3 regions of the Rhodoligotrophos appendicifer genome follow, and region 2 is predicted to be linked to each of the others. Evidence: predicted binding sites of a transcription regulator. Region 2 holds the regulator's gene; each other region holds the start of a gene.
The links. The regulator LexA, encoded in region 2, represses DNA repair genes until DNA is damaged. The targets are predictions, from matches to a motif close to TGTTCNNNNTGTGTTCNG.
Positions count from the first base shown of each region.

Region 1: a site for LexA is predicted at 5,206-5,223, ahead of FKM97_RS26265 (ImuA family protein). Genes of this name have one in related genera too.
Region 3: a site for LexA is predicted at 4,724-4,741, ahead of FKM97_RS00850 (DNA recombination protein RmuC). Genes of this name have one in related genera too.

Region 1 is NZ_VHKL01000004.1:271,027-281,406, reverse strand. It holds gene FKM97_RS10770 (error-prone DNA polymerase) at 1-2,900, opposite strand, end outside; gene FKM97_RS10765 (DUF6504 family protein) at 2,910-4,421, opposite strand; gene FKM97_RS26265 (ImuA family protein) at 4,402-5,193, opposite strand; gene exbB (tonB-system energizer ExbB) at 5,480-6,466, shown strand; gene exbD (TonB system transport protein ExbD) at 6,472-6,921, shown strand; gene FKM97_RS10745 (polysaccharide biosynthesis/export family protein) at 7,247-7,846, shown strand; gene FKM97_RS10740 (hypothetical protein) at 8,318-8,650, shown strand; gene FKM97_RS10735 (outer membrane beta-barrel protein) at 8,697-10,034, shown strand; gene FKM97_RS10730 (GumC family protein) at 10,092-10,380, shown strand, end outside.
Region 2 is NZ_VHKL01000005.1:404,440-414,819, forward strand. It holds gene fabZ (3-hydroxyacyl-ACP dehydratase FabZ) at 1-127, shown strand, start outside; gene gltA (citrate synthase) at 201-1,505, opposite strand; gene gltX (glutamate--tRNA ligase) at 1,680-3,107, opposite strand; gene FKM97_RS13775 (ComEC/Rec2 family competence protein) at 3,247-5,472, shown strand; gene lexA (transcriptional repressor LexA) at 6,394-7,101, opposite strand; gene FKM97_RS13785 (YggT family protein) at 7,310-7,663, opposite strand; gene FKM97_RS13790 (sodium:solute symporter family protein) at 7,735-9,561, opposite strand; gene FKM97_RS13795 (DUF4212 domain-containing protein) at 9,574-9,831, opposite strand; gene FKM97_RS13800 (hypothetical protein) at 9,995-10,380, shown strand, end outside.
Region 3 is NZ_VHKL01000001.1:180,984-191,363, forward strand. It holds gene FKM97_RS00835 ([protein-PII] uridylyltransferase) at 1-1,517, shown strand, start outside; gene FKM97_RS00840 (AmpG family muropeptide MFS transporter) at 1,535-2,917, opposite strand; gene FKM97_RS00845 (putative glycolipid-binding domain-containing protein) at 3,005-3,550, opposite strand; gene FKM97_RS00850 (DNA recombination protein RmuC) at 3,566-4,690, opposite strand; gene def (peptide deformylase) at 4,829-5,347, shown strand; gene fmt (methionyl-tRNA formyltransferase) at 5,365-6,291, shown strand; gene FKM97_RS00865 (NifU family protein) at 6,314-6,871, opposite strand; gene FKM97_RS00870 (hypothetical protein) at 7,061-7,744, shown strand; gene FKM97_RS00875 (EF-hand domain-containing protein) at 7,798-10,113, shown strand; gene trpS (tryptophan--tRNA ligase) at 10,123-10,380, opposite strand, start outside.

The DNA of each region.
Region 1 (10,380 bases), on a different contig from region 2:
GCGATCGCCATTCGCCGGCCATTGGCGAGATGCGGTAACATCTCGCAGGGGGTGATCTTGCGCCGATGGAGCTCTGACCTCACGAAGCTTACGGGATGAGCCTTCAGAGAGAGCTTGAGATGCCGGTAATCCTCAATGACCTGCTCTCCGAGCCGCATGGGCGGAAGGTTGACGTCGGGTTCGATCTCACGGCCTTTGGCAGCCCGGAATAAGGGCAAGTCATCCTTATCGCCCGCCCGGTTGAGGCCTCGGATGGCCCAAAGGGCTGCGCGCCGGTCGAGGCCGAGGGAACGGAAGGCATCGGCATCGGCGAGCTTTTCGAGTGTTGCTGGGGAGAGACCCGTCCGGAGCCAGAGATCGCGAAGGGAATCATAGCCTTCCCCGCGAAGCTCCACGATCTTCTGACCCTCGTCCCAGGAGAGACCATGGACTTGGCGCAAACCCAGCCGGACGGCATGGGAGGAGAGGATGTCACCCTTCATGTCGCCATGTCGGGGGTGGAGCATGATGGGCGCCTCGGACACTTCGAGATCATGATCCCAGGATGAGGTGAGGATATCGACGGGACGGATTTCGATGCCGTGTTCTTGCGCATCCCGGATCAGTTGGGCGGGAGCGTAGAAGCCCATGGGCCAGGAATTCAGGAGGCCGACGGCAAAGACATCCGGATAGTGGCATTTAATCCATGCCGAGCAATAGACGATAAGGGCGAAACTCTCCGCATGGGAGCGAGGAAAACCGTAGGAGCCAAATCCCTCGATCTGCTTCCAGAGACTGTCGATGAAGACGGGGTCGTAATTCTTCTCCTTCATCCGGTTGACGAGCTTGTCGTGAAAGCGTCCGATCGTGCCGACATTGCGGAAGGTTGCCATGGCACGTCTCAACTGGTCGGCCTCTGTGGCTGTAAAATCGGCGGCGACCATGGCGATTTGCATGGCCTGCTCCTGGAACAGCGGCACGCCCAAGGTCGGCTTTAGGACCTCCTCCAGCTCTTTGGAGGGATAGACAGGCTGCTCCCCGCTCTGCTTCCGTTGGAGATAGGGATGCACCATGCCGCCCTGAATGGGACCAGGGCGGACAATGGCGACCTCGATCACCAGATCTTCGAATTTATCAGGCTTGAGCCGCGGCAGCATGGATTGCTGGGCGCGGCTCTCAACCTGGAAGACGCCGATCGAATCCGCGCGCTGCAGCATGGCATAGACGCGTTCATCATCCCCATCCGGCTCACTGATCTTGCTGAACGAGCGACCATAATGCTCATTCAGAAGGGTGAAGCATTTCTTGATGGCAGTGAGCATTCCCAGGGCAAGAATGTCGACCTTGAGCAGTTTCAGCGTATCCAGATCGTCCTTGTTCCATTCGACGATGGGCCTGTCTTCCATGGCTGAGCGGGTAACCGGCACCAGTTCATCAAGGCGGCTATGGGTGATGACCATCCCCCCGACATGTTGGGAGAGATGGCGGGGAAAACCGATCAATTCACGGGCCAATCGGAGAACCTGAGCCAGCCGCCAGTCGCTTGGATCCAGCCCGAGCTCCCTGACCCGTTCCTCCGCCACGCCCTCGGCAGACCAGCCCCACACGGTTCCTGCCAGCGCGGCGGTGGTGTCTTCGGAAAGGCCGAACACCTTGCCCACTTCCCGCAGGGCGCTGCGGGTCCGATAGGTGATGGTGGTCGCTGCCAAGCCGGCCCGCGCACGCCCATATTTACTGTAAACATATTCGAGAATTTCGGGCCGCCTTTCATGCTCGAAATCCACATCGATATCCGGGGGTTCGTTGCGGCTTTCCGAAATGAAGCGGGCAAACAGGAGCTTGCTGGTGGCCGGGTCGACTTCCGTGATTCCAAGACAGAAGCACACGGCGGAATTGGCGGCCGACCCTCGACCTTGGCAGAGGATCTCCCGTCTCTTGGCCTCGCGGACAATGTCGTAGACCGTCAGGAAATAGGGCGCGTAATTCAGATCGGCGATGATGCTGAGCTCATCTTCGATGGACTGGCGGACGCTCTCGGGAATTCCATCTCTATAGCGCCGGGCAGCACCTTCCCATGTGAAAGCGATGAGGGCGTCCTGTGGCGTGGCGAAACCTTCCCGGGTCTCGAGGGGATAGTCATATTTGAGTTGATCCATCGAGAAGTCGAGGCGCGAGAGAAAGCTGATCGTTTCAGCCACCGCCTCGGGGAAGGCGCGAAACAATCGCCCCATTTCTTGGGGATATTTGAGATGTCTTTCCGCATTGGCCTCAAGCCGCCGCCCGGCCTGTTCCAGGGTCACATGGTCCCGGATGCAGGTAACGATGTCCTGCAGGGGGCGCCGGTCGGGATGATGATAGATGACATCGCCAATGGCGATCAGCGGGATCTTGTGACGGTGTCCGATGTCTCTAAGCCGCGACAATCGCCGGGAATCGTCTCCCCGATACAGCATGGAGGCTCCGAGCCAGAGATGGCGGGGAGCGGCCTCCGTCAGCGTCTGGGCAAGAGTTTCGAAGGAGCTCCCAATCCGCCGAGGGGGGATGAGGATTAAGCAGAGGCCTTCGACCCAGTCCAGGAGATCGGGCAGAGTGAGCCAGCACTGCCCCTTGACCGCCTCCTCCCGAAGATTGCCATGGCTGAGCAGTCGGCATAGGCGTCCATAAGCAGCTCTGTCTCGGGGATAGGCGAGAATGTCGGGTGTCCCGTCGACGAAGACCAGCCGGCAACCCACGGCCACGTGCCCCCCATGCTCTTGGGCAGCGCCATAGGCGCGGACCGCACCGGCAAGGGTGTTGCGGTCCGCGATGCCAATGGCGGCAAGTCCAAGATGATTGGCCTGGACGACATATTCCTCTGGATGCGAGCCGCCGCGGAGGAAGGAGAAATTCGTGGTGACGGCAAATTCCGCATAGGCACTCATGGGCGCGGCTTAGGCGAAAAATCCATGCAGAAACCAGCGTGGTGTCGGTGTTCCTCGTTCATAAAGTCCTTCTCGGAACAACCAGAAGCGGCGGCCATCAATCGTCTCGATACGAAAGTAATCGCGGCTGGGTGGTGGAGGGCCGGAACTCGCCCACCATTCCAGCGAGATCCTCTCCGGCCCCTCGACCTGCGCGATTCGATGCGTGACGTGCCGCCATCGAAACTGCGCGGGCGGCCCGTCGGGCACCGTGGCGACAACATCGATTGCTTCAGGCTTTTCCAGGAGACGGATCGGTCTGAGAGGCGCGTTGCTGTCCTGCCAGAAACCATCACCCCCCACGTGAGATGCAGGCGACGCTTTGTTCTGCACCGGCACCATGGCGACGGCCCGTTCCGGGATATGGCTGTCCTGGGCGATGAATTCCGTGAGGTGATCGGATCCAAACCGGCTGTTGAGGCGATCGATCAAGCCTGCAAGGTCGGCCTCGGCCATGCTGGCCTCGTCGAGCCCTGGTTGCACGGGCCAGAGCGCCTCCGCAACGGGAGCCGCAAGGCGGATGCCATCGAAGCCATAACCGATGTCGAGATGCTGCAGCGTGTTGATTTTCTCAGCCAGCAACTGCTTCATCAGAGCCGGGTCGCGAAGCGGCCGACTGGTTCCGATACTGATGCGCTTGACGACGCCATCCACACGAAACAAGGACAATTCGAGTCTGCGGGCACCGCATTGGTCCTCCTCGAGGCTTCTCGACAACCGTTGCGCCAAGGCACCGGCGGTTGCGAGCGCTGCGGCCTCCTGCGTGATCGGCTCGGCAAAGACCTGCTCTTCCCAATAGCGGGGAGGCAGGCGGCGGAATGCGATCACTTCCTCGCGCTGGCCCAAGGCCTGATCGAGACGCTCCATGAGCAAAGAGCCGAAGCGGGCAGTCAGCGGTGGCCGCGGCAGATCGATGATGTCGCCGATCCTGAGGAATCCCATCCGCCGAAGAGCGTCGAGCATCGGCGAGGGCAACTGCAGTCCCGCAAGCGGCAGCGGGCTTAGAGCAGCCCTGATCTTGCCCTCTGTGACAATGCCGCCTTTGCTGAACTTGGCCACCGCCCTGGCACAGGCAGCACTCCCGGCGACGGCGGCGACCGCGGTGAGTCCTGTCCGTTTGAAGCGGCCCAGAATATTGCGCCCGAGGGCGGCCTCTCCACGAAAAAGATGCGCACAGCCGGTAATGTCGAGCAATAACTCGTCCGGCGGGTAAAGGGCGACCATGGGGGTAAAGCGATCGCAGGCATCCGCCAAGGCTTCCAGCAGGGCAAGATCCTCTTGGCGATGGGGTTGGGCAACCTGAATGTCTGGATACATCGCCCGCGCATCGGCGAGCGTCATGCCCGGCTTTAAGCCGGAGGCTTCTGCGGCTTCATTCACGGCTGTTACGCGCAACGCCTGTCTCGACAACTCGGCGACAACGGTTTTTGTCGCGGAGAGGACCTCGCCCGTCTCGCCTGGCTCAGGCGGCACCGCGAGCATAAGACGGTCCGTGCTCAGCCGTGGCAGCCAAATTGCGAGGTATCTTCTCGAAGAACTCATGGCTTTCTTTGTCCCAGACGAGCGCCCATTGGCCTGGTGGTCCGGAACGATTGCGGGCGAGGATGACGTTGAAAGCTGCAGCGCCAAGCCCGCCATAGCCATCGCGAACGTCGCCCGATTGCGTCGTGACGATCCATCGTGTCCAGGCTGCGGTTGATTGGGACCCGGGCTGATGCCGGATCACGACCCCGAGGCCATCCTGCTCGCGGGCGGCCAAGGCGAGACGCCGGGTAGTGGTGAGATCGAGACCTTTGTCCTGGAAGAATTCCCCAATAACCATGGCAATCCCGGGACATTTGAGGGCCTCTTCCATAGCCCAAAGGGCATCGCTTGGCCGATCTGGCTTCAACAGGAGCAGTCGGTCGGGATCCAGCCCGAAGGCCTCGATGCCCGGTCCGTAGAGAGACCCCATTTCAAGCTGAGACAGCCGATCCTGAATCCAGAGAACCCGCCGTCCTGTCTCTGCTAGACCCCTGGATACAAAACCGAGAACGAAGCCCACCGTCGTTCCTGCGCTGGCAGTGTTGCCACTACAGGCCTCATGCACGGCCCGCCGACAGAGGCCTCCACCCAGCAAAGCGTCCAGGGAAGGAATGCCCGAGGGCAGAAAATGCTCTCGCCGGATGGGCCCCCCTCGGGAGCCTGTCCGTTCCAGCTTTGCAATTCTTCGTTGGAGGCGTGCGAACTTCTCCGCAAGCAAAGGAACAGGCACTCGCAACCTCGATGTTCATTATTTGTTCCTATGGATTCCATAGCCGCCTGCAGGAGTCAATCACCCAACGGCCAGAGCGAAGGAAGGTCCGGTCATCTGTCGCAATTCAGGGTTGTTGCCTCTTCTCCCTTTCGTCGTCATATCTGGTCTTGCGGATACTGCGGGACTTGCGGCAGAAGTGCCGCAAGGCGATTGCGCAAGCCAGCCAGCCATCCATCGGCAGTCTCCCAACACAGCGGAGGCAAGCGAGCCAGCGCTCCTTCTCCCAAACAATGGTGTGTCCCTTATGTTGACGAGATTATTTCCAAGAGCGGCGCTATTGGCATGCGCCATGGGGCTGATCCTGAATGGGTTGTCTTCCGCGGTGGCACAGCAGGCTGGCTCGGATCCTTCCTCTCCGCCGCAATCACAGGCTTTGGATCCCGCCGCGCCGTCTCCTGTGCCAGAAGGAGCGACAACCGAGCCGACGCCGTCCCAGGAAACTATTCTTGATACTGAGGATGCGGGTTCCTTCATTGCCCCCGGCGTCAACAAGGCGGCACTACCTCACGATCTTTCCCCCTGGGGGATGTTCCTGGCTGCAGACATTGTTGTGAAGGCGGTTATGGTTTCCCTCGCTTTCGCATCGGTCCTCACCTGGACGGTCTGGTTGGCCAAATCGATCGAACTTCTCGGAGCCAAGCGGCGCACGTCTCAGACGCTCGGCGCCCTGAATGATGCACGCTCGCTCCACGATGCGGAAAAGATGCTCTATCATGCGAGAGGGGCCAGCACGGACCTTGTGCGCGCTGCGCGCGCAGAACTGACCTTGTCCGATGCCTTGGCATCCGAGGGGATTAAGGAACGCCTTGCCACCACCTTGAGCAGAATAGAGGCCCGCGCAGGACGCACCATGACCAAGGGCACGGGTCTTCTCGCCACGATGGGATCGACAGCCCCCTTTGTCGGACTTTTCGGCACGGTCTGGGGGATCATGAATGCCTTCATCGGGATCTCGAAATCCCAGACCACGAATCTCGCCGTGGTGGCCCCCGGCATTGCAGAGGCCTTGCTGGCCACGGCCTTGGGGCTGGTCGTCGCGATCCCCGCGGTGATGATTTACAACGTCTTCGCCCGCGCCATTGCCGGGTATCGGGCGAGTTTGAGCGATGTGTCCGCTGGCGTGATGAAACTGGTAAGTCGTGACTTGGATCGTCAGGCTCTGAATCACACAACGCCCTCTTCGCGACCGGCGGAGCGGGCTTCCTTTGGTCGAGTTGTCCCGGCGGAGTAATCACTATGGCAGCAAGGCTGGACGAGAGCGGCGGCGATGACCTGGTGGAGACCCACGAGATCAACGTCACGCCGTTCATTGACGTAATGCTGGTTCTCCTGATCGTCTTCATGGTGGCAGCACCTCTGGCGACTGTGGATGTGCCCGTGGATTTGCCGATGTCCAATGCGACCCCTCAGCCGCGCCCGGACAAACCGGTTTTTCTCTCTGTTCGATCAGACATGTCGTTGGTCCTGGGCAATGACCGCCTGTCCCGCGATGAGCTTGCGGCGCGGCTCAATGAGGCGACACAAGGGGACAAGGAACAACGGGTCTTCCTGCGGGCCGATCGGATGGTGTCCTATGGCGATGTCATGGGGGTCATGAACGACGTCAGGCAAGCCGGTTATACCAAGATCGGTCTGGTTCAGTTGGAGGTCGTCGATCCCGCCGCGGCCGCAGCGGGCAGACAGTAAATGTTTGTTTACCCTTTTGTGAGTGCTGCTTAGTCTCGAAATCTTAGCTTTCTCTTCAGCATGACAAAGATCAGCCGACGGATGTCTCTCCGCTTTAGTTGGCCCCCTGACAATTATGTGCCAATTCGATACATCTAAGATCGCTCGATAAGCTCATATCGCGTTGCACCATGAACTCTAATATGTTCCTATAGCGCTGAGGATTGCAGGATCGTCAGTATTGATCTCATGTATGCCACATTTGTGTCCATAATGCACATGCGGGCAGGAGATTGTCCCAAAATGGGACTGACATCCTCCGGTTGGGCCACGGCGAGGGCGAGTTTTGAGTAAGGCTATTCGGGCAGCAATTGTCATGCTTTCCATGGCGTTGGCGGGGTGCATGGGCGCGGGCGGAAACCCGGCGGCATACCAGCCTACGGCCACGGCAAGCCCCGCAGGATTGAACTCGGCGGCGCCGGTGAGCCAGTCTTACCGGCTGGGTTCGGGCGACAAGCTGAGAGTAATCGTGTTCGGTGAGCAGGATTTGTCCGGCGAATTTGAGCTCGACGCCAATGGCGATTTCTCTCTGCCGCTCGTGGGTCAGATTAATGCCGGCGGAAAAACCGCGCGAGACGTCGAGCAGGCGATCGGAGCCAGACTGTCGCAGGGATACCTGAAAAATCCAAGTGTCAGTGTGGAAATTTTGAACTACAGGCCGTTTTACATTCATGGAGAAGTAAAGTCGGCTGGGGAGTATCCTTACTCCAATGGTCTTACACTTCAGGCTGCGGTCGCAAAAGCTGGCGGATATACGTATCGGGCTGATATGAGCACTGTGTATATTCGCCGAGCAAACGAATCGGCGGAAATGGCCTACAACCTAGACCGGCCGGTGAACGTCCTCCCAGGAGATACGGTGAGGGTAGGCGAGCGGTTTTTCTAGAGCCGGCGACCTCCGCGATTGTGCGATGCAATATGGGACACCCTGGCCCATTTTTGGGACGCTGTTAAGAAATCAGAATTTATTTTCATTATGAAAAGCTCTCAAAGAAGATTCGTCACGATGCTGAATGTCTCGATGCCCGGCGATGCGGTTTTCCTCCGTTAGATAGCAACTTAGTGTTCGAATCTGGCGTGTGATGATTAAAACAGTTCGCTGTAATGATTTTGTTAACGAACTCAGTTCTCGTGTTGCTTTCAATAAGTCCTCTGATGAGGGCAGATTTTCTTAAAGCAGTGCAAAAGGACCCTGGAGAATTTATTCTGATTTCAGGTATTTTGTCTTGACGGTGAGATGTAGGCGCGTAGTATTAAGGTTGGTAAAGCGATGAGAGGGGCGGGCGGAGACGTTCGTCGTACGTGCGCAGGATCGCTTTAACTTTGTGCGGGAGTTAGACATATGTCCAAGAGCCGAATGAAAATGTTTTTAGGCAGTGCCGTGATGGCGGCGGCGCTCGCGGTGTCTTCAGTGGCGCCGGCGACAGCCCTGGAGGGATTCCGGGACCGCCTCGGCAAGATCACGGAGCGGCAGAGTCGGGCGCCGGTTCAGTCGGTTGCACTGCAGCGCGACACGAATGGCGGTATCTCTTCCCAGCGTGCTATGCGTCAGCGGCCTTTGGGCGAGCTGCGGAGCGCGTTTCGGGAACTGCGTCAGGCCATTCGCTCTGGCGACCAGGATGCCGTGCGGGATGCTCTTCGCAGGATCTCCGACATATTGACCGGCGGTGTGGTCAGCCCGAACGCCTGATGATTTAGTCTTGCGTGTGTATTGGCGCATGGCTTGAGAGTATTGCTTGGCCGGCGGGGCGGTGATGAGTTTGAAGAAACACGCGGCATGGCTCGGGGGGGCCGTCCTTGCGGTTGTTTGGGCTCAGCCCGGCCATGCGCAGGCGGTATCTAGTGGGGTGGCTGGTGCCACTCAGACGAGAAGTGCGTCGACCGTATTCAACAATACGGTCGTCTCCAAGAGCCCGGCTGAGTCTAATGCCGTGCGCAGCAGGCCCCAGGAGGATTATGATCCGATCGGCGGTCGGGTCGGGTCCTTCTTCCTCTATCCGTGGCTGGAAGATGCGATAATTTATGATGACAATGTTTATGCTGAGCCGCATGACAAGATCGGCGATGGGCTGAACAGAGTGAGTGGTGCCGTTTCGGCGGTTTCGGATTTTGCCCGACATGCGCTGAATGTCAGCGTAGCATTTGATAATTACACCTATTTCAACGAGTCCCGCCAGAACCGGACGGATGTCGGCGGCAAGGCGAACTGGCGGGTTGACGTAACCCAGGACTTCAACATCACGGGCTTTGCGAATGCGGTCTATGATCATGAGCCGCCCGGATCGTTAGAGGCGCCGCAGAATGCTCTGGAGCCGGTACCGTTCACCAATGTCGAGGGTGGTCTGTCTCTGAACAAGCGCTTCAACCGGCTTTCGGGCTCACTCGCCGGGTCGGCGGCGACGATATCCTACGATAATGTGGACGCGGTCGGAGGCGGAACTCTGAACCAGCATTATCGTGATGGTCAAACCTATGTCGCCGCGACCCGCTGGGCTTACGAGTTCTCGCCGGGCTACGCGGGTTTTGCCCTTGTCGAGGGCAATGTCCGGGATTTCGACAAGGATGGTTATAACCGAAGCTCTCAGGGCATCACCGGGCTGGGAGGGGTCGAGTTCGACATCACCGATCTGATCCATGGTGAGCTCGGCTTCGGCTATCTCGTGCAGGACTACAAGGATGGCGATCTAAAGGATATCAGCGATTGGACTATGCGCGCGGCGGTTCTCTACAATCCAACCGCACTGCTCACATTGAACCTGATTGCCGAGCGCCGCGTCGGCGAGACAATCCAGACAAATGCATCCGGGCGTCTGGATACTCTTGTCAGGCTCGTCGCTGACTATGAGATGTTGAGAAATTTGATCTTCTCGCCTTATTTAGGTTTCATTCATAGTAATTATGAAGGAAGCGGTCGTAAAGACGATCTTGTGACTACTGGAATCAAGGTTGATTATCTCGTCAACCGCAATTTCAGCGCGAATATTTTTTATGACTTTACTGATAGAAGCTCGAATTTTAGTCAGTATGATTATACGCGAAATTACACCGGAGTAGGTCTGCGGCTTCAGTTTTAGAATTGCGGCCGCCTAACTCCGATCGCCTCAGCTGTGGAGTGCTGAAATCGGATGTTGATGAAAAACGAAACTGTTGCAGCGGTTGAGGACGCGGAGATTGATCTCCGCGAAATAATGAGGGCGTTGCGCCGCCGGTGGCAGCTCATCGCTGGAACGATTGCTGTTGGGCTGGCGCTGGTTTCCTTGTACCTGATGGTCGCAACACCGCTTTATACCGCCTCCGCCAGCATCCTGATTGATACCCGCAGTAAAGCCGTCTTCGACGCCGAGGCGGTCCTCTCCGGCATGGGGGCCGATACTGCGGCGATTGACAGTCAGGTGGAGTTGATCAAGTCGACCGCGACGG
Region 2 (10,380 bases):
GGTCCATGTGCAGCTCCTGCGCAAGCGCTCGAGCGTATGGAAATACAAGGGCGAGGCTTGGGTCGAAAAGCGCCTCGTGGCGGAGGCCGAGATCAGCGCCATGCTCACCGATGGCAAGGTGCTGTGAGTGTATCCGCTTCCGCCCAATAAAAAAGCCGCCGGAGTTCGGCGGCTTTTTTGGAGTTGGACTATTCGCAGCCCTATTTCCGCATGTCGATCGGAACGTAGCCCCGCTGCGTGGCCCCCGTATAGAGCTGCCGGGGCCGGCCGATCTTCTGGCTGGGATCTTCGATCATTTCCTTCCACTGGGCGATCCAGCCCACCGTGCGGGCGACCGCGAACAGCACCGTGAACATGGATGTCGGGAAACCCAGCGCCTTCAGCGTGATCCCCGAATAGAAATCGATGTTTGGATAGAGCTTCTTCTCGATGAAATACTCGTCATGCAGCGCGAGCTGTTCGAGTTCCTTGGCCACGTCGAACAGCGGGTCATCCTTGATCCCGAGCGCGTCCAGGACCTCGTGAGTGGTCTGCTGCATGATCTTCGCGCGCGGATCATAATTCTTGTAGACCCGGTGCCCGAAGCCCATCAGCCGGAACGGATCGTTCTTGTCCTTGGCCTTTTCGATGAATTTCGGGATGTTTTCGGGATGCCCGATCTCCATCAGCATGTTCAGCGCCGCCTCGTTGGCTCCGCCATGGGCCGGCCCCCACAGGCAGGCGATGCCGGCGGCGATGCAGGCGAAGGGATTGGCCCCTGACGATCCCGCCAGGCGCACGGTGGAGGTCGAGGCGTTCTGCTCGTGATCGGCATGCAGGATGAAGATCCGGTCGATCGCCCGCGCCAGAACCTTGTTCTGCTTGTAGGGCTCGCAGGGGACGCCGAAACACATGTAATGGAAGTTGGAGGCGTAATCGAGGTCGTTGCGCGGATACATGAAGGGCTGGCCGACCGAATACTTATACGCCATGGCGGCGATGGTCGGCATCTTCGCGATCATGCGCCGGCTGGCGACTTCCCGTTGCCAGGGATCATGGATGTCGGTTGAATCATGGTAGAAGGCGGCGAGGGCGCCGACCACGCCGACCATGATCGCCATGGGATGCGCATCGCGGCGGAATCCGGAGAAGAACCGGTTCATCTGCTCATGCAGCATGGTGTGATAGGTGATCGCCGTCTCGAACTCCGTCCGCTGCGCCGGATTGGGAAGGTCCCCATAGAGCAGCAGGTAGCAGGTCTCGAGAAAATCGCCCTGCTCGGCGAGTTCGTCGATCGGATAGCCGCGATACAGCAGGACGCCCTCGTCCCCATCGATATAGGTGATCTTGGATTCGCAGCTGGCCGTCGAGGTGAAGCCGGGATCATAGGTGAAATTGCCGGTATCGGCATAGAGCGACGAGATGTTGATCACGTCAGGCCCGATCGTGCCCTTGCGGACCGGCAGATCTCTGGTCTGTCCGTTGATCGTCAGGCTGGCGGTCGGGTTCTTGACGTGCTCGTCCATGGCTCGTGCCCTTTGTCATTTCCGGATATGATACGGAGGATCGGAGAAAGAGTGCATTGCCGCAAGCAGACAAATCACTCCGACACTTCACCGTGACGGCGCCCGTATCCGTCTTCGCTACTCCAATCCGCAGATTGCCGCAAGCTCTGGCAACCGTGGAATTTTGCCTAGATTTTAGGCAGGTACGACTTGATCTCGCAACCGTCCTAAAGCCTCGTCCCGTCCCAGCACCCAGAGCACGTCGAAGATCCCCGGCGAGATATTCGACCCCGTCAGCGCCGCCCGCAAGGGCTGCGCGACCTTGCCGAGTTTCACCTGGCGTTCCTCCGCCACTGCCCTGACCGCCGCCTCCAGGCACGGAACCTCCCAGTCCGGCAGCGCCTCCAGCGCAGGCACCAGAGCTGCGATCAAGCGCCGAGCCTCGTCGTCCAGCAACTCGGCCGCCTTGTCGTTCAGCGGCAGAGGTCGCTCTGCAAACAGAAAATAGGCGTTTGCAGCGAGTTCTACCAGGGTCTTTGCCCGTTCTTTGAGACCGGGCATGGCCGCCAGCAGCTTGCCCCGCAGCGAGGTGTCGAGCTTGGCCAGCATGGCCTCTCCGCCCGCGGCATGGGGCAGAAAGGCGATCAGGGCCTCGAGCAGGGCGGCATCGTCCATGTGCCGGATGTAATGCCCATTGATGCTTTCGAGCTTGGCGAAATCGAACCGCGCCGGCGATCGGCCGACGGCGCCGAGCCCGAACCACTCGACCATCTGCTCTGTGGAAAAGATCTCGTCATCGCCGTGGCTCCACCCGAGCCGCACGAGATAGTTGCGCATGGCCTCCGGCAGATATCCCATGTCCCGATAGGCCTCGACTCCCAGCGCCCCGTGGCGCTTGGAGAGCTTCGCACCATCGGGTCCGTGGATCAGCGGGATATGCGAGAAGCTCGGCACCGTCCAGCCCATGGCGGCGTAGATATGGCTTTGCCGGGCGGCATTGGTCAGGTGATCGTCACCGCGGATGATATGGGTGATCGCCATGTCGTGGTCGTCCACCACCACCGACAGCATATAGGTGGGTGTGCCGTCGGACCGCAGCAGCACCAGATCATCCATGTCGCTATTCGGGAAGACCACGCGGCCCTGCACCTGATCGTCGATGACCGTCTCCCCTGAGAGCGGCGCCCTGAGGCGGATCACGGGTTTCACGCCTGCGGGAGCCTCGCTGGCATCGCGATCGCGCCACCGGCCATCATAGCGCGGCGCCCGTCCCTCGGCGCGGGCCTTGTCCCGCATCTCCGCCAGCTCCTCTTGGCTGGCATAGCAGAAATAGGCGCAGCCCCTGCGCATCATCTCGTGTGCGACTTCCTGGTGGCGGTCGACCCGCTTCGACTGAAACACCGGCGCCTCGTCCCAGTCGAGGCCGAGCCATTCGAGGCCGGCGAAGATCGCCGAGATGGCCTGGTCCGTCGACCGTTCCCGATCCGTGTCCTCGATCCGCAGCAGCATCTTGCCGCCGGTGTGGCGGGCATAGAGCCAGTTGAACAGGGCGGTGCGTGCGCCCCCGATATGGAGGTAGCCGGTGGGCGAGGGGGCAAAACGCGTAATGACGCTTGTGGACATGTGAAGATCCGACGGTGCAGGAGCAGGGGAAGCAGAATAGCATGTTTGGGAGGGGCCCTTACCATGAGCCGGGTGACTTTCCAAATTTCACGCGGCACGGCACGGGCGCGCCAACTCATCGCACGCCGCGGGGGCTTTCGTGTCGACTGAGACCTCATCGACCTCAGGATGGCACCGTCCTTTCGGGTGGCATTGGCCTCCCTGGCGGCAGGGGCGGCGCTGGGATCGCGTCGCCGAATTCATCCGCCGTTTGCCATCCTGGGACGGGAGGATCCTGACCGATGCGCTGCGCCGCGAGCGCGCCGGGACAATTCTCTGGTGCCCCGTCTTTCTGGGCCTTGGCATTGCCGGCTTCTTCGCTCTGGATGAGGATCCCGGGCTTCTGGTTTTAGGCCTCGCTGGCCTGCTCACGGCGAGCTGCATCGCGGTTTCCCTGATCTGGCATCGGGTGGCGACCCCGGCCTTCCTCCTCGCCTGCCTCGGCATCGGCTTCGCCATGGCCTTCATGCGCAGCGCGGCCTTGGACACGCCCTTATTGCTGTGGCCGACCGCCACCGTTCAGGTGACGGGAGACGTGAAGCTCGTGGAGGGCGAGCCCGGTCGTCGGCGGATGGCCATTCTCGACATCGTCCAGATCGAGGGATTGAGGGCCAATCCGGCACCGGCGCGCATCCGGATCGCTGTCGGCCGCAATGGCGCAGCCCTCCGTCCCGGCGATCGCGTGAGCCTGTCCGCGAAGCTCTTTCCCTTGCCGCGGCCGACCGTGCCCGGGGGGTACGATTACGGTCGCAGCCTCTGGTTCGAGGGCGTCGGGGCGACGGGAATAGGTTATGGCGAGATCCAGACCATTCCGCACGACCCATTATTCGGCCAACGCCTCCGCATCGCCATCGAGACTCTTCGCGGCAGCATCGCCGCAGCGATCCGGACGGTTCTTCCCGGCCCCAGCGGCGGCATGGCCGTGGCCCTGGTGATCGGCGATCGCAGTGGCATCCCGAAGGACGTGACCACAGCCTTCCGCATCTCCGGCCTGTCCCATGTGATCTCCATTTCCGGCCTGCATATGAGCCTGATCGCAGGCACCACCTTCTGGCTCGTCCGCGCCCTCCTGTCCCTGTGGCCCGCGCTGACGATCCGCCTTCCCGTCAAGAAGATCGCGGCGACGGCGGCCCTGGTCACCGCCTCGGGCTATTTCCTGATCTCCGGCTTCGATGTCGCCACCCAGCGCTCCTTCGTGATGATCGCCATCATGTTCTTCGCCATCTTGCTGGATCGTCCTGCGATCTCCATGCGCAATGTGGCCCTGGCCGCCATCCTGGTTTTGATCCTCGCCCCCGAGGCGGTCCTCTCGGTGAGCTTTCAGCTGTCCTTTCTGGCGGTCATGGCCCTGGTGGCCATGTTCGCAGCCTTGTATGAAAACCGCTCGAGCGACGAGACGGGCTCGGGCCCAAAAACGCCGGTCGGCGCCTCCGTGCGGTTTGCCCAAAGAGCGACCGGTGCGGCCGTCATGACGACCTTGACCGCCGGCCTGGCGACGGCACCGGTGGCCGCCTATCACTTCCAGCGCCTGGCCTCATACTCTTTGCTCGCCAATCTTCTGGCGACGCCCGTGATCGGCATCCTCATCATGCCGATGCTGCTGCTGAGCCTGGTCTTGATGCCCTTTGGTCTCCATGACTGGCCCTTATGGTCGGCAGGGATCGGAATCGACCTGCTCATCGGCATCGCCCGATGGGTCTCCTCCCTGCCGGGAGCGGAAGGCATCGTCCCCGCCATGCCTCTGTCGGCCATCATGATGATCAGCGCTGGAGCCCTGGTGCTCCTGCTGTGCCGCACGGGGCTGCGTTATACGGGCATCGGGATCGCCGTGGCCGGTTTTGCTGTCGCAGCCTTTCCTTCCCACCCGGCCATGGTGATCGACGGGGAGGGCAAAGTGGTCGCCCTTCGCAATTCCGAAGGCCTCCTTGTGCTCAGCGACGCCCGCAAGGCGACGTTCGCGGCCCGACAATGGCTGGCGCGCGACGGCGACGCGGCCTCTCCCGCTGCAGCGGCACGTCGATCGGGATTTGCCTGCGATGCCCAGGCCTGCGTCGGCACCCTGGAGGAAGTCCTGCCCGTATCCGTCGTCAAGTCTCGCGCGGCCCTGGACGAGGAATGCCGGCGGGCTGCCATCCTCATTACCGACTTCCCCGTCGACCGGCCCTGTGCGACGCCGAAGATCGTGATCGACCGTCGAGCCCTGATGCGCAGCGGTGCCCATCAGCTTGATTTGGACGGCGACGGCCGGCTTCGGGTGAAAACGGTACGAAGCGAAAGCGGCAACCGTCCCTGGGTGATCGAGGCCCAGCGCGCCAAGCGCCGGTAACGCCCGCGCCAAGCGCCGGTAAGCCCTGGGGCGAGCCCTCCAAGATTCAAACCAGCGCGGCCGAGCCCCGTGGACCGTGCGGCCAAGGGAGCGCCCGTCGCCACCAAGGCCCGCGGCGGGTGCTGCTCAGGCCCAGGGCGCGCGCGGAAGGCCCACGGCGAGAGCAGCTGAAGACCCACCCGGCACCGCCAATCCTCGTGGACCGAGCCGTCTACGGCGTACCCGCAGCAACCGAGGCCCGCGGCGAGTTCTGCTCAGGCCCACGGCGCGCGTGGCAAAGGTCGATATTGAGCGCGGCCGATAGTCCCGCCTACGGGCGCCAAGCCGTGGGACCAGTGCCGTGAAAGTCCATGCCCACACCCTTGAGACCGCGGCGAGCGAAGCTCAGGCCCCGCGACCAGCATCGCTTAGCCAGGGGAACCGAACCGGTCAACGATGGGAGCAGCGTTTTGAAACTGCTGGCAAGTTGTCTGAAACCCGACCCGGCCATCCCGCGCCCGAGACGTGAAGGGATGATCGACGCCGGCTTGGAGAACCAGGTCGGTGGTGACGACGGGGCGCTGAGGCCGCTGAGGCCGCCAGGACGCTGGAGGCGCAGTCAAGCGTCCTTCAAGACGGACGATCCGCAAATCCGCAAGGCTACGCAAACGCCAACCGCAGGCAAGGCGAACCGCTGGGAACGACAGCGCACCGGCAATGACAGCGCACCGGCTTTCACAGCGCACCGGCTTTCACAGCGCACCGGCCACGCTAACGTACCGGCCACGCGAAGGCCCGGCATCACGAACCACCGGCACAGCGAACGCGCCGCTGTCGACGATTCACCGTTGGCTCCGCCGCCAAAAAACGGCAGCGCAGCGGAGAGGCGTTGCGGAGCATCGGCAGGCTTCGTTGGCCGCCTCTCAGCCCCCCAGCCGCTTCTCAATACCGGCGGATGAGGCCGATGAGCTTGCCTTGGATCTTCACGCGATCCGGACCGAAGATGCGCGTTTCATAGGCCGGGTTGGCGGCTTCCAGCGCGATCGAATCGCCTTTACGGCGGAGGCGCTTCAGGGTGGCTTCCTCGCGGTCGACGAGCGCGACGACGATTTCACCGTTATTAGCCTGATCAGCGCGTCGGATCAGCACCGTGTCCCCATCGAGAATGCCGGCCTCGATCATGGAATCGCCTTTGACCTCGAGGGCGAAATGCTCCCCGGGGCTGAGCATGTCGGCCGGGACGCTGATATTATGGGTGTGATCCTGGATGGCATCGATGGGCACGCCGGCCGCGATGCGTCCCATCACCGGCACGATCGCGGGCTCGGCCCTGCCAGTGTCGCCCGCGGCCATGGGGCGGATCTTGCCCAGGGACCCTTCAATGATATTCGGATTGAATCGCCGCTGCGGCGCCGACGCAAGTCCGCCATTATAGGATTCGGGCAGGCGCACGACCTCGAGCGCCCGAGCCCGGTGCGGCAGTCTGCGAATGAATCCGCGCTCCTCGAGAGCGGTGATCAGCCGGTGAATGCCCGATTTGGAGCGCAGGTCGAGCGCCTCTTTCATCTCCTCGAACGATGGCGGCACGCCGGCCTCCTTCAGTCGCTCGTGGATGAACATCAGCAGCTCGTGTTGCTTGCGCGTCAGCATATCGGATCGGCCTACTTTTGGCCCGGAGCCGCAAGCCTCTTTTCGAGGCCCGACTCAAGGGAGAACAAAGACGAAACCTTTATAGGCGTTCTATATATGTTCAGCAAGGTTAAAGCAGGATTAAGGACGCCCGATCACTCAAGCTCCCGCAGGACGGCAAGTGCTCGGTCGGCTTCGCCGCGGAACACAGCCGTGGCTCAGAGGCTCTTCAGTTGAAGACTTTGTAGATGAACTGGGCGATGTCGCTCTCGAGCGGGAAGGAGAGCATGCCCATGACCGAATAGCCCAGCAGCCAGGGCATCAGATAGAAGCGGATCATGAAGAAGAACCACGCCACGTAGAGCGGCACCAGCGGGTCCACAAGGAAAGCGGGGGTGATGGGGCGGAAGACGCGCAGCAGGGGATTTGTGGCCCGCACGAACACCCGCATGAAGAAGAATTCGGAATCCTCCCGCAGGAAGAGGTTCATGGCGGCCCGGCCGATCAGCGTCCACATGACGAGACCGAGGACATAGTCCACCACGATGACCCAGAGCGGGTGGATGGTGATGAGGTGTTCCAAGGATCCCCGCCTCAAGATGCAAGCGGGGGGCGGGATCAGATCCCGCCCCCCATGTCATTGCATAAAGCCGTTTAGTGTCCGGCTGCAAGCATTGTGCGGCCGCCGGGGATCCGGACCTCGTCGACCATGTCCTGGATCTCCTTGGACGGCACTCGCGTCATCAGCGAGACCGCGACCATGGCGACCAGGCTGACGGCCATGCCGACGATGCCGAAGCGGACGTCGTCGATGCCGAGCCAGGGCGTCATGATCTTGTTGAAGACCAGATACAGATAGAGCGATCCGGCGACGAAGCCGCCGACCATGCCGGCGATCGCCCCTGGAGCATTCGCCCGCTTCCACCAGATGCCGAGCACAAGGGGGAAGAACAGTCCCGAGCAGGCGAAGTCGAAGGCCCAGGCCACGGCGCCCAGGATCCCGGTGAGCTTGAGCGAAGCGATGAACGCCGCCGCGGCTCCGATGAAGAGCAGCAGCACGCGGGCAACAATCAGGCGCCGGCGCGTGTCGGCCTTGGGATCGATGATCTTGTAGTAGAGATCATGCGACAGTGCGTTGGCGATGGCGAGCAGCAGCCCGTCCGCGGTCGACATGGCGGCCGCAAGGCCACCCGCGGCCACGAGGCCCGAGATCACATAGGGAAGGCCGGCAATTTCAGGCGTGGCGAGCACGACGATGTCGGGCCGCATGAAGAACTCGTTCAGCTGCACGATGCCGTCGCCATTCTGGTCGACGACCGCGAGCATGCCGACGGAGCTCCAATGCTTCACCCATTCGAGGTTCGAGACGTCGGCGAAGGCTTTGCCGATGACCGAGGTTGCCAAGGTGGGATCCAGAAGCTGCAGCTTCGTCAGCGTGGCCAGGGCCGGCGCCGAGAAATAGAGCAGGAAGATGAACAGGAGCGACCAGCCGACCGAGCGGCGGGCTGAGCGGACCGTTGGCGTTGTGAAGTAGCGCATGAGGATATGCGGCAGCGAAGCGGTGCCCGCCATCATGCAGATCGCCAGTGAGACCATGGCCCAGCCATTGCCCGCTGGGTTGTTCTGCGGGTTCACCAGGACCGACAGGCCGGGGATGGGTTGCGCCGCCGGTGCCAGGCCGTACTGGGCCTCCAGCTCGGTGATCCGGGCGAGGGCACCGCCATAGTTGAAATGCGGGATGATGCCGAAATCCTGGCGGTTCGACATCCAGATGATGGGCACCAGATAGGCGATGATCAGCACGATATACTGCGCAACCTGGGTCCAGGTCACGCCGCGCATCCCGCCCAGCATGGAGCAGATGAAGATGCCGAGCAGGCCCAGCCAGACGCCGAGTTCGAAGGGGATGCCGAGCGTCTGTGCGGCGATCGTCCCGGTGGCGTTGATCTGTGCCGTCACATAGGTGAAGGACGCGACCACGAGGATGATTACTGCGCAGAGGCGCGCGGTATTGCCGCCATAGCGGGTCCCGACGAAGTCCGGCACGGTGTAGCAGCCGAACTTGCGCAGATAGGGTGCCATGAGGGAGTTGACGAGCACATAGCCGCCCGTCCATCCGACGATATATCCAAGATAGGGATAGCCGCCGAAATAGACCCCGCCCGCGAGGGCCACGAAGGAGGCGCCGGACATCCAGTCCGCCGCTGTGGCCATGCCGTTATAGAGTGCGGGGACTTCCCGGCCGGCCACGTAATAGGCATCCACTTCCGCAGTGCGCGACAGCCAGCCGATGATGGCATAGATGGCGATGGTGAACAGCAGGAAGCCGACGCCGATGACTTCGGCGCCGACGCCGAGACTTTCCAGGACCGCCATGAAGGCGAAGAAAATCAGAAACCCGACTGTATAAAGAGTATAGACCAACCCAAGGTTGTCTATGAACCGCTTGTCGCGGACTGCTTCCTCATTGTTGTTAGCCATTGGTCCGCCCCCCTATTCGATTCCGAATTCGTCATCGATGCGATCCTGCATCCAGTTCTGGATCCAGATCAGTGCGACGAAGGCGATGAGCGATCCCTGTACGCTCATGTAGTAACCCAGAGGAAATCCGAGAAAACTAAAGGAATTTAGGGACGCAGCGTTCCAGGGAATGATGATTCCGAAAAGCGCCCACAGCGCGAGGACGACATAGGTCAAGTTTCTGGTCTTGATCCAGTGGCGATCCATGGCACCAGTGTCTGTACTGGACATGTAATGTTCCTCCCCTCTCTCAAATGCAAATGTGTTCCCTGCATTTCGAGGCCCGCTTCCTAAGTGGAATCGGTACCTGCACAATGATTACAAGCGGATTTCAATTGCGCAAATAAGCCTATCGTAGCATTCCATTGTTGTTTTCGATGTTTCATCTGGAGCCATGAAGCAAATCCCGGCCCAATTGATCGACGCTGCCAGGTGGGTGATAGATCTCGCAGCCGGATTCTCGTCGCGCCACGACACGGCACCCATCGACACGGTTCAGCGCCTCTTTCACTTCGCCAGCACCCGCTCGGCTCTGGTCACCCAGAAGAAGCTCTATGGCTATCTGAAGGAGCGCATGGGGATGGGCTATCCGAAGATGTTCGAAGACGAGGTCTTCAGCGTCTCCATCCGGATCGCCAACATGAACATCTTCGCGGCGTCCTTGTCCGACCTGACCATCCATGCGGTGGCCCATGTGGCGCCCTCGCGGAGCGAGGCGCCGGCCCGCGATCCGATGGCCCGTGCCTGCTACCGGTCAGGGCTCGCCGACAACAGCGAGAG
Region 3 (10,380 bases), on a different contig from region 2:
ATGCCCTGAAGCTCGTCCGCCGCTCCCTGAGCCTCATCGACGAGGACGTCCGCAAGGATCCGGGGGCGAACGAGCTGTTCATGGAGATGCTGACCTCGCCTCGCGATCCCGAGACGATCCTGCGCAAGCTGAACGAGGCGGGCGTCTTGGGGCGCTTCATCCCCGAATTCGGCCGCATCGTGGCGCTGATGCAGTTCAATATGTATCATCACTACACCGTCGACGAGCATCTGATCCGCGCCGTCGGCATCCTCTCCGAAATCGAGCGTGGCGCTCTCGGCAGCGACCACCCCCTGTCCCACGACATCATCCGCAACATCCAGAACCGGCGCGTGCTCTACGTCGCGGTCTTCTTGCACGATGTCGCGAAGGGACGTCGCGAGGCGCACTCCTCTGCCGGCGAGCGCATTGCCAAGCAGCTCTGCCCGCGCTTGGGCCTGACGGCGGCCGAGACCGAGACGGTGGCCTGGCTGATCCGCAATCATCTGGCCATGAGCGATTACGCGCAGATGCGCGACCTCAATGATTTCAAGACCATCCTCGACTTTGCCGCCATCGTGCAGAGCCCGGAACGGCTGAAACTGCTGCTGCTGCTGACCGTGGTGGACATCCGCGCCGTGGGACCGGGCGTATGGACCGGATGGAAGGGACAGCTCCTCCGCACCCTCTATTTCGAGACGGAACCGATCCTGACCGGCGGCCATGCAAGCATCAGCAGGGCGGACCGGCTGGCGGAATCGCACCGGATCTTCAGCGGCGCCATCGCCGATTGGCCCGACCGCGAGCGCCGGCACTATATCGATCGCCATTACGACGCCTATTGGCTGAACGTGGATGCCGAGCATCATGTGGTTCATGCCAATCTCATCCGCAGCGCGGAGGCTTCAGGAAAGTCAGTAGCGACCCATGTGCGCACCGACGCCTTCACCGCAATCACCGAACTGACCGTCTTCGCGCCCGATCACCCCCGCCTCCTGGCCTTGCTGACGGGCGCCTGCGCCGTCGCCGGCGCCAACATCGTCAGCGCCCAGATCTTCACCACCACTGACGGCATGGCCCTCGACACGCTCCTGATCCAAAGGGAATTTGTCGAAGAGGAGGACGAGCAGAGGCGAGCCGAAAAAGTCACCTCCATGATCGAGCGTGCCCTGGCCGGCAAGGTCAACCTCGCCGAACAGATCGCCCGCAATACGAAAGGCCGGGGCCGCTACAGCGCCTTCAAGGTCGAGCCGCAGGTGATCATCAACAATGACTCCTCCAACCGCTTCACGGTCATCGAAGTCAACGGATTGGACCGGCTGGGCTTTCTCTATGACCTCACCGAGAGCCTCTTCCGCCTCAACCTGAACATCGGCTCCGCGCAGATCGCAACTTTCGGAGAACGCGCGGTCGACGTGTTCTATGTCACCGACTTGACCGGTGCGAAGATCACCAACAGCGCCCGCCGGGCAACGATCACCCGCCACTTGCTGGCGGCCATATCCGGCGAGAGGGCCAAACTGGAGAGCGCGAAATAGCCGACGGGCGCACCCTGTCAGCGGTCTTCTGCCTCAGGCTTTCGTCCCAGTCCCTCAAAGTGCCCTTTGCTCTGCAGCCAAGCCAAAAGAGCCAGGGCGGGCAAGGCGGCAACCGCTGTCAGCATGAAGAACAACACCCATCCGGTGGCCTCTGCAATGAAGCCGGAGACCGAAGCAAGGACCGTCCTGCCGACAGCGGACAGAGCGGAAAGCAGAGCATATTGCGTCGCCGTATGCAGTGGACTGGTGCAGAGACTGGAGAGATAGGCGACGAAGATCACCGTCCCGATCCCGCCGGTGAAATTCTCGACCGAAATGGCCACGGCCAGGGCGGTGAGATCATTGCCCACCCAGGCAAGCCATGAGAAGACCAGATTCGACCCCATCTGCAGGAAGCCGGCGATCCACAAGCAGGTCACCATAGGCAGCGCGCGAGCGAGAAAGCCTCCGGCAAATCCGCCAGCGAGGACGGCGAATAATCCGACGCCCTTCACGATCGTGGCGTAATCCGCCTTGTCGAAGCCGATGCGGATGACGAACGGCCCCGTCATGACCCCGGCAAAGGCATCGCAGAACTTGAACAGAAGCACGAAGAGCAGGATGGCGACGACATACGGCTTCGACAGGAAATCCGTGAAGGCACCATAGGCGGCGCTCCAGAGCTTCAGGATGGGATGGCCCTGCTCTGCTTCGGATGCTGCCGCCTCCGCAGCCGCGGCTTCCTTCGACGCAGGAGGCTCGGTGGCCATCAACGAGGCTCCGATGCCGACGCAGACGAGAGCCGCCATGGCGGCATAGCCGTAGAACCAGACGATGTCGGAAGAAATGCCGCTCCGCTCGAGCCACTCGACCAGGATGAGAACGAAGGCTGTGGCGACCAGCATGCCCACACGATAGGCGGGCACGAAAACCGCCATGCCGGGCGCCTGCTGGTCTTCGTCCAGGCTTTCCACACGGAAGGCATCGATCACCGTATCCTGGGTGGCGGACGCGGCTGCCAGGATCACCGCGCCCAGAGCGACGAGAACGGGAGCGGCAACAGGATCCTGAGCGCCGAGAAACAAGATGGCGGCCATCAGCACGATCTGCGACAGGATCAGCCAGCCGCGCCGTCGGCCCAGCAGACGCGACAGAACAGGGACGTTCCACGCATCCACGATGGGCGCCCAGAGAAACTTGATAGTGTAGGGCAGGCCGACAAGCGAGAACAAGCCGATGGCAGCCAGATCAACACCCCTATCGGTCATCCAAATCGCGAGCGTCGAGCCGGATAGAGCCAAGGGCAGGCCGGAAGAGAACCCCAGGAACATGATGGTCAGGACACGCGGCTCGAGATAGACGCTCAGCGTTCGCCGCCAGCGGTCCCGCCAACCTTCACCTGCCAACTGGCCGACACTCATGGTGCCTCTGTCCCTCAAGCCGAAATCTACCGATTCGCAATCAGTGACCTTACAGGCATGACGAGTGTTGGGCCAAATGGCACAGGTTCAGCCGATCCTGCGAAACAGCCCCGGATAGTGTGTCACCAATCCGAAGGCGTCCACCTCGATCTCCCGGGCGAAGCTTCCGTCGACGGCTTCATAGCGCCAGGACAGATCACCGATCCTGGTATAGCGCTGCTCATCGAGCGACACTGTGAGATCCGGAACGCTCACGTAAGCCGCTCGGATCACCGCAGCCTCACCGCGGGCGAGACCCAGCCGTCGAATGGGCAAGCTGTTCGTGAATGGCGTTGCACTCAGGTCCGCGTCGATGGCGCCCGCCAGAGCGGACAGCGGCGTTCTCGTCCCGGTGGTCCAGTTTCCGGCGCCATCGCTCCGCAGCGAAACCGACAGCTCGCTGCCGATGATCCGTGCATCCACGCTGACCACGCTCCAATCGGGACGGCAGCTGATGCGGTAGGACAGCGCGAAAGATTCGCCTTCTCGCCGCGCGATGATCACGCTTTCGATATGGATGCCGCTCCCGGTCTCCGACAGTTTGAGATGCTCTAGGGAAGCGCCGTCGCAATCGATCCACCGTGCCGTGATCATGGGCTTGCGCCTTGACTATTCCCCGGCCGCGAGTCGCGGTACCGGGGGTGTGAGGGCCTCAGGGGCCTGGAGATCCATCTGTTCGATCTTCAGCCCTCTCTTCGAGATTTTGTCGGAGGAAATCAGGATCTTGTCGATATCCGTAGAGGCTTGACCGAAATGCTTTTGAAGGTCGAGCACCCGGTCCTGAAGACGCCCGACATCCTCGAGTATGGCCGAAACCTCGCCCTTGATGAGCCCGGTCTGCTCGCGCATTCGGACATCTTTGAACACCGCCTGCAGGGTCTGGACGACGAGCATCATGATGTTGGGCGAGGCGATGATCACCCTGGATCTGTGCGCGCGCTGGATGACGTCCTCAAAATGCTCGTAGAGGTCTGCGTAGAGCGATTCCGAGGGGACGAACATGATCGCAGTGTCATGTGTCTCTCCGGCAATCAGATATTTCTGGGCGATATCCCGGATATGCTTGCCCACATCCTGGCGCAGACGTTGGGCCGCAGCGCGGATTTCCATGTCGTCACGGCCGGCCTTGAGGGCATTGAAAGCCTCCAGCGGAAACTTGGCGTCGATGACCAGCTTCAACCCGGTCTCTGGCAGGTCGACCAGACAATCCGGACGCATCCCGTTGGAGAGCGTCCCCTGCATCCGGTAGGCGTCCATGGGCAATCCGTCGCGAATGATCGCCTCCATTCGCGCCTGTCCGAAGGCGCCGCGGGACTGCTTGTTCGACAGGATATCCTGGAGACCGACGACACGCGTCGTGAGCTCGGTGATGTTCTTCTGCGCCCGGTCGATGACGGCGAGGCGCTCGTTGAGGAGGCTCAGACTGTCGCCCGTTCTTTTGGTCACCAGGTCCAGTCGCTGATCGAGGGTGCGCGAAAGATGATTTTCTCGGCTCGCGCTGGCCTCGGCGAAATGGCGTAGTTGCCCGGCCATGTCGGCGAGACGAAGCTCCAGGGCCTGTTCCCGGGCCAGACTCTGGGCATCGAACGGCAAATTCCGCCGACCGGCGCGCCATGCGAGGATGGTTATGGTGATGAGAAGCACCAACACCGAAGCCGCGATCCCGGCTGCAACTTGACCGTAAGTGATTGAGACGCCACCGAGAATGGCCAAGGTCTGGTTGGGTTCGAACATGGCGCCGACTGTACCAGATTCGCGCCAAGTGTATAGACCAAAGCAGGAACATCAGCAGCGAATATGACCGGTTTCCGCCGAAAAAGAACCACATTGACCCTTCACCGCAAGTCGCCTATCTCAGCGGTGGAGATTGATATGACCATCCGCCCGATCATTGAACTACCCGACCCATCCCTGCGCGAGGTCTCGAAGCCGGTCGCGGAGATTACGGACGAGACGCGAACGCTCATCGCCGACATGTTCGAGACGATGTATGACGCCGAAGGGATCGGCCTGGCAGCTGTCCAGATCGGGGTCATGCAGCGGTTGTTCGTGACCGATATAGCGCGGGACGAGGAGAGCCCTCAGCAGCTCGTCTTCATCAATCCGGAGATCGTCTGGTCCTCGGAGGCCGGCGAGGAATACGAGGAAGGCTGCCTTTCCATTCCGGAGCAGAAGGGCCTCGTGACCCGTCCATCTGAGGTCAAGATCACGTTTCTCGATCGTGAGGGTGCCTCGCAGGAGATGCATTGCACCGGGTTGCTGGCTATTTGCGTCCAGCATGAGTTGGATCACCTGAACGGCGTTCTCTTCATCGATTATCTCTCGCGGCTCAAGCGCGAGCGGATCACGAAGAAATTCGCCAAAGCCCGTCGCCTGGAGGGCACGAGCTGAGCGCCGGCCCGCGCAGCCTGCGCGTGATCTTCATGGGAACCCCGGGATTCTCCGTCCCGCCGCTGGCCGAGATTCTGTCGCAGGGTCATGAAGTCGTCGCCGTCTATACGCAGCCGCCACGTCCAGCCGGTCGGGGTATGGGAGTTCGCAAGTCTGCAGTGCAGAGCTTCGCGGAATCCCACGGCTTGACGGTCAGGCATCCGGCATCGTTGAAGACCGAGGCGGAACAAGCCGAATTTGCGGCGCTGAGGCCCGACGTGGCGATCGTCGTCGCCTACGGTTTGCTGTTGCCCCAAGCGATACTGGATGCGCCTGTTCAGGGCTGCCTGAATATCCACGCCTCGCTCCTGCCACGCTGGCGGGGAGCCGCGCCCATCCAGCGGGCGATCATGGCGGGAGATCCTGAAACGGGCGTGTCGATCATGCGCATGGAGGCCGGTCTCGATACAGGCCCTGTCTGTCTGTCGGAGCGCGTGCCCATCGAGGCGAGCACAACGGCAAGCGAGTTGCATGATACGCTGAGCGCAATGGGTGCCAGCCTGATCGGCAAAGCCTTGACGATGCTGAGCGAAGGCTCCCTTCACTGCACACCGCAACCCGAGGCGGGCGTCACCTATGCCCGCAAGATCGACAAGGCCGAGGCGCACCTGAACCTGGAGTTGCCGGCAGACCAGGTGTTACGCCATATCAACGGCCTGTCACCGTCGCCGGGCGCCTGGGTGATCATCGGTCCCCAGGGCGCGGCCTTCCGCCTGAAGCTGCTGAAAGCGGAAATCTCGCCGGAGAGCGGCGTGCCTGCGACAGTGCTCGACGACAGGTTGCTCCTGGCATGCGGCACGCAAGCCATACGGCCGCTCGTGGTGCAGCGCGAAGGCAAGGGGCCGATGGCATTGGCCGACTTCCTCCGCGGCACCAGCATCCAGCCCGGCAGCATGGTCCGCTAAAGTGTCGGCGCGGGCCTGAAAATCAGACCGCGCGAACTTCCTCGACTTCCGGAATGAAGTGGCGGAGCAGGTTCTCGATCCCATGCTTCAGCGTGGCGGTCGAACTCGGGCAACCCGCGCAGGCGCCTTCCATGTTCAGGAACACGACCCCGCTGCGATAGCCTTGGAAGGTGATGTTGCCGCCATCCTGGGCCACCGCCGGCTGCACCCGGGACTCGAGAAGCTCCTTGATGGTCTCGACGATCTCCTCGTCCCCATCATCGAAGAACTCGCCTTCGGTGCTCTTGGCCTCCGATCCTTCGTCGATGACCGGCTTGCCGGAGAGGTAATGCTCCATGATCACCCCGAGAATGGCCGGCTTCAAGTGCTGCCATTCACCATCCGCCTTGGTGACGGAGATATAGTCATCAGCCAGGAAGACGCCGGTGACGCCACCGACCTCGAACAGCCGGCTCGCCAAGGGAGACACGGCCGCATCGTCTTCGCTACGGAAATCCCGCGGGTCGCCGGGCAGAACGGTCCGGCCGGGAATGAACTTGAGCGTCGCCGGATTGGGGGTCGCTTCCGTCTGAATGAACATGCTGAAATCCTTGGCTTGGCAAAGTTCGGTTGCCCCTAAGATAGGAACGGCGGCGCGCGAAGTCCAGGCATAGCGGGGCCTCGAACTCTCCCGCGATCCGGTTGCGTCACAATCGAGCTCCGACCGAAATACCGCCCCCCACCAGACACATTCACCCGCTCATCTGCCCACGACAGCAATGGGGCAAAGATGAAGCCTAACCTGATCCTAAAAGGACTGATGATTGCCGCGATCACGCTGAGTGCGAGCCCGTCGCTTGGCCACGAAACCTGTGACCTGGGCACGCCCGAAGAGATCGTCTTCTACAGCGACTCTCCTGATCCGGAGCCGACCTTCTTCGAGCGGGTCGCGGGCTGGTGGAGATTCTGGTTCCACGAGCCGATCCCCAAGGAGCGCACCGAAGTCTACCTTCGGAAGTTTGCCGCCGATCCCAGCTTCACGGGAATCGAGCTGACCGGGATGGAGGTCACCTGCGGACCCGACCAGCTGACGCTTTTCAAATTAACAATGCTCCGCCAACCCAACGAGGAAATTGTATCGCATCATAAATTTGTATTTTCCAACACCATGGAGACGTTACGAAATAAACGGCATTCATTTGTCAATGAATGGGATGTTTACGGAGGCATAATATCCAAAAACACCCGCCGCTATGTTTTTAGTCGGAATGAATCAACGTTTGGAAGCTGCAGAGATGACTATAACAGTGTATACACAGTTGGTATTTGTCACTTTTACTCAAAGTTCGATAACTTGAAGATTGAAACATATATTATTGGCCAAAGACATGCCGATGATATTAGGAAAAACAAACATACAATAACAGAGAAGTTTGACTTTATTATAGATTCAATCTCAATAGACCTTAGGTAACAAGGTGTTACATGCAAACTAGTTCTAGTTATAGTAAAACTCACCACAGATCAATGACCAGTGACGAACACAAAATATTAGAATTCCTTAGTGAGAATTATCCAGAAGCTTCCTATCATTATCTATTTTCGATCACAGAAGAAACTTTTGATTCGAATGCTTGGTTTGCTCACGCCCGTTGGATAAACGCTGGAGTGGGCCCCGCGGCAGCATTTACCTACGCCAAAATACTTCATGCCTCCGTCGTTTTAGGGAGAACGTTGGATTCTACAGTCATCTCCAACGATATCCGAACTGATGTAGTTCAAAAAATACTTGATAGAAAATCCATCCCAACTCTCCATCAACTTCTTGAAAATGACGCTTCCGTAGTTGTGAACGGCCACAAAATTCCGAAACATCTCTGGGTTGGGAGGAGCATTTTATCTGAACTGTTTCTCGATGGTGATCAGGACACCTATGGCGACAACGCGAGCGATATAGCGCATGGCGTGGTGTCGGATCTTCTCGGAGGGTTGGCGGCATTCGGCCACGGCATCGCCCGGGGCCAGAGGCAAGACATTCTTCCTCAGATGATGATCGATGACCCGACCACCGAGAGCCACCATCTGGTGAAGTGGGAAAAGGCGATCGCTGAAGCTTATGTCGAAACGGGCGTGCCGCGCCCGGCCAGAGGCGACGCAAACGCAGCGCCGACCGAAAGGTCATGGTCCCAACTGATTGGCGACACTCTCGACACAGTGGAGCGCAACGTCGGCGACGTCTTCGATGAGATCGAAACAGTCGTGAATCACGTTACCAATAACAAGGATGAGTATATCGCTTTGCTGGGGACGCTTGGCGATGAGTTGCGGCTATTCAAGGACAGGCTTGAGGGCTCCACACCGGAGATGGCAGTCGGTGCCGGGACCACTCCCCTGCTCACTCATCAGCCCGCATCCGAAAGCAAGGCTGATGCGGAAGCCGCCAGCCCGCCCGGCATCTTCAAGACGGCGCCCATAGAACCCTTTCAACAGCCACAGGTGGAGCTGAAGGGCGACGCCGAGGCCACCGCCGCTCCTCTTTCTCCGACTCAATCCTACCCGCTCGGAAAGGAGTCGGCGCTTCCCGCAACGGTTGAGGCCATACCTGTATCGGCGTCGGCCCCGCCGGCGGCGGATGCGGCCCCCGAGCCCAAGACCCAGCCGACGCCGCGGCCTTACCATATCCTCGACTTGGCGCTCGAAGAGTTGTTTTCACCCGAAGCCTCCGCCTCACCGGCGAGGCCCGACACTGCCTCGCCGCACTCTGCCGCCCCGACTCCGGCCGACCCCGCCCCGATCGAGGAGCGGGCATATGTCGAAACCTCTCCCGAGAAATCCATCCACTGCAGGTTCAACTCTCTCGAACCCAGGTGCCAAACCAACCCCAATTACAATCCCGTGCACGTCCCGTCCGTACACATTCCCAAGAAGCCCAACTTCGCGCCCCCGAAGCCGGTTGCTCCCATCAATCCGCTTCCGGGTTTCAATCCCCGCCCGGGCTGGATGGAGCCGAAATGGGTACCGCCACATGAGACGTCCTCCGGAAGAGGCATGGGCACGTTCGGGGGGAGTAACGGCGGCGGAGGCACCGGCGAAGTCCGTTGGGTGCCGGATCAGAGTTGGAAGAGCAGTCCGCCGATCCCTCGAGCGAGGCCGGAACCCTTCGCTCCCGTCTCTCCCTTTAACATCAGCTCGCATACCGGCTTTGGCAGCAGCGGATTTGGTCGACGGGGAATGGTGCCGGTGGTCCTGGATCTGGACGGCGACGGAATTGAGCTGATCGGCGCCAGCCTTTCTCCCGTGGCCATGGACGTCGATGGAGATGGTGCGGTGGAGAGTGTCGGCTGGGTCGGACAGGACGACGCCTTGCTCGCCGTGGATCTTGATCAGTCCGGCGTCATCGAGGCATTGGAGGAATTCGCCTTTGCTCAAGCAGACGACGAACTGAGCGATCTGGAAGCCTTTGCGCGAGATTACGATAGCAACCGCGACGGCGTTTTCGATGCCGCGGATAGTGCATTCCCGCTGGCAGGCATCTGGCAGGACGAAAACCAGAACGGCATGTGCGAGCAAGAAGAATTCAGAACCCTCGCCGAAGCCGGCATTCTCGCCATCGATCTGGATGCCGAAAAGGATAATGTCGAGGTCGATGGCAACATCATCGTCGCCCACGGCCTGTATCGCCGTGATGACGGATCTGAGGGCATGCTTGCCGATGTTCTGCTCAGCCGAGAAGGCGATGATGACGAGGGTGACGGCCTAGAAAGGCATCTCGAACAGGCAATCGCCGAGATGACCGTGCTTGCGTTCCTCACGCAGCCTGAAACGGCCGCTTACGTACACTGAACCGGCCCATTACCCCACGAAGCCCACGATCTTCCTCACCTCTGCGAAGATCGGGGCGGCGATCTGCCGGGCGCGCTGGGCGCCCTCGGCGAGGATCGTGTCGATATGCGACTGGTCATCCATCAGCCGCTTCATCTCGCCGGTAATGGGGCTCAGTTTTTCAACCGCGACGTCGATCAGCGCCTGCTTGAACCCTGAAAACTGGGCACCGCCGAACTCCGTCAGCACATCGGCGATCGGCTTGTCGGTCAGCGCGGCGTAGATTCC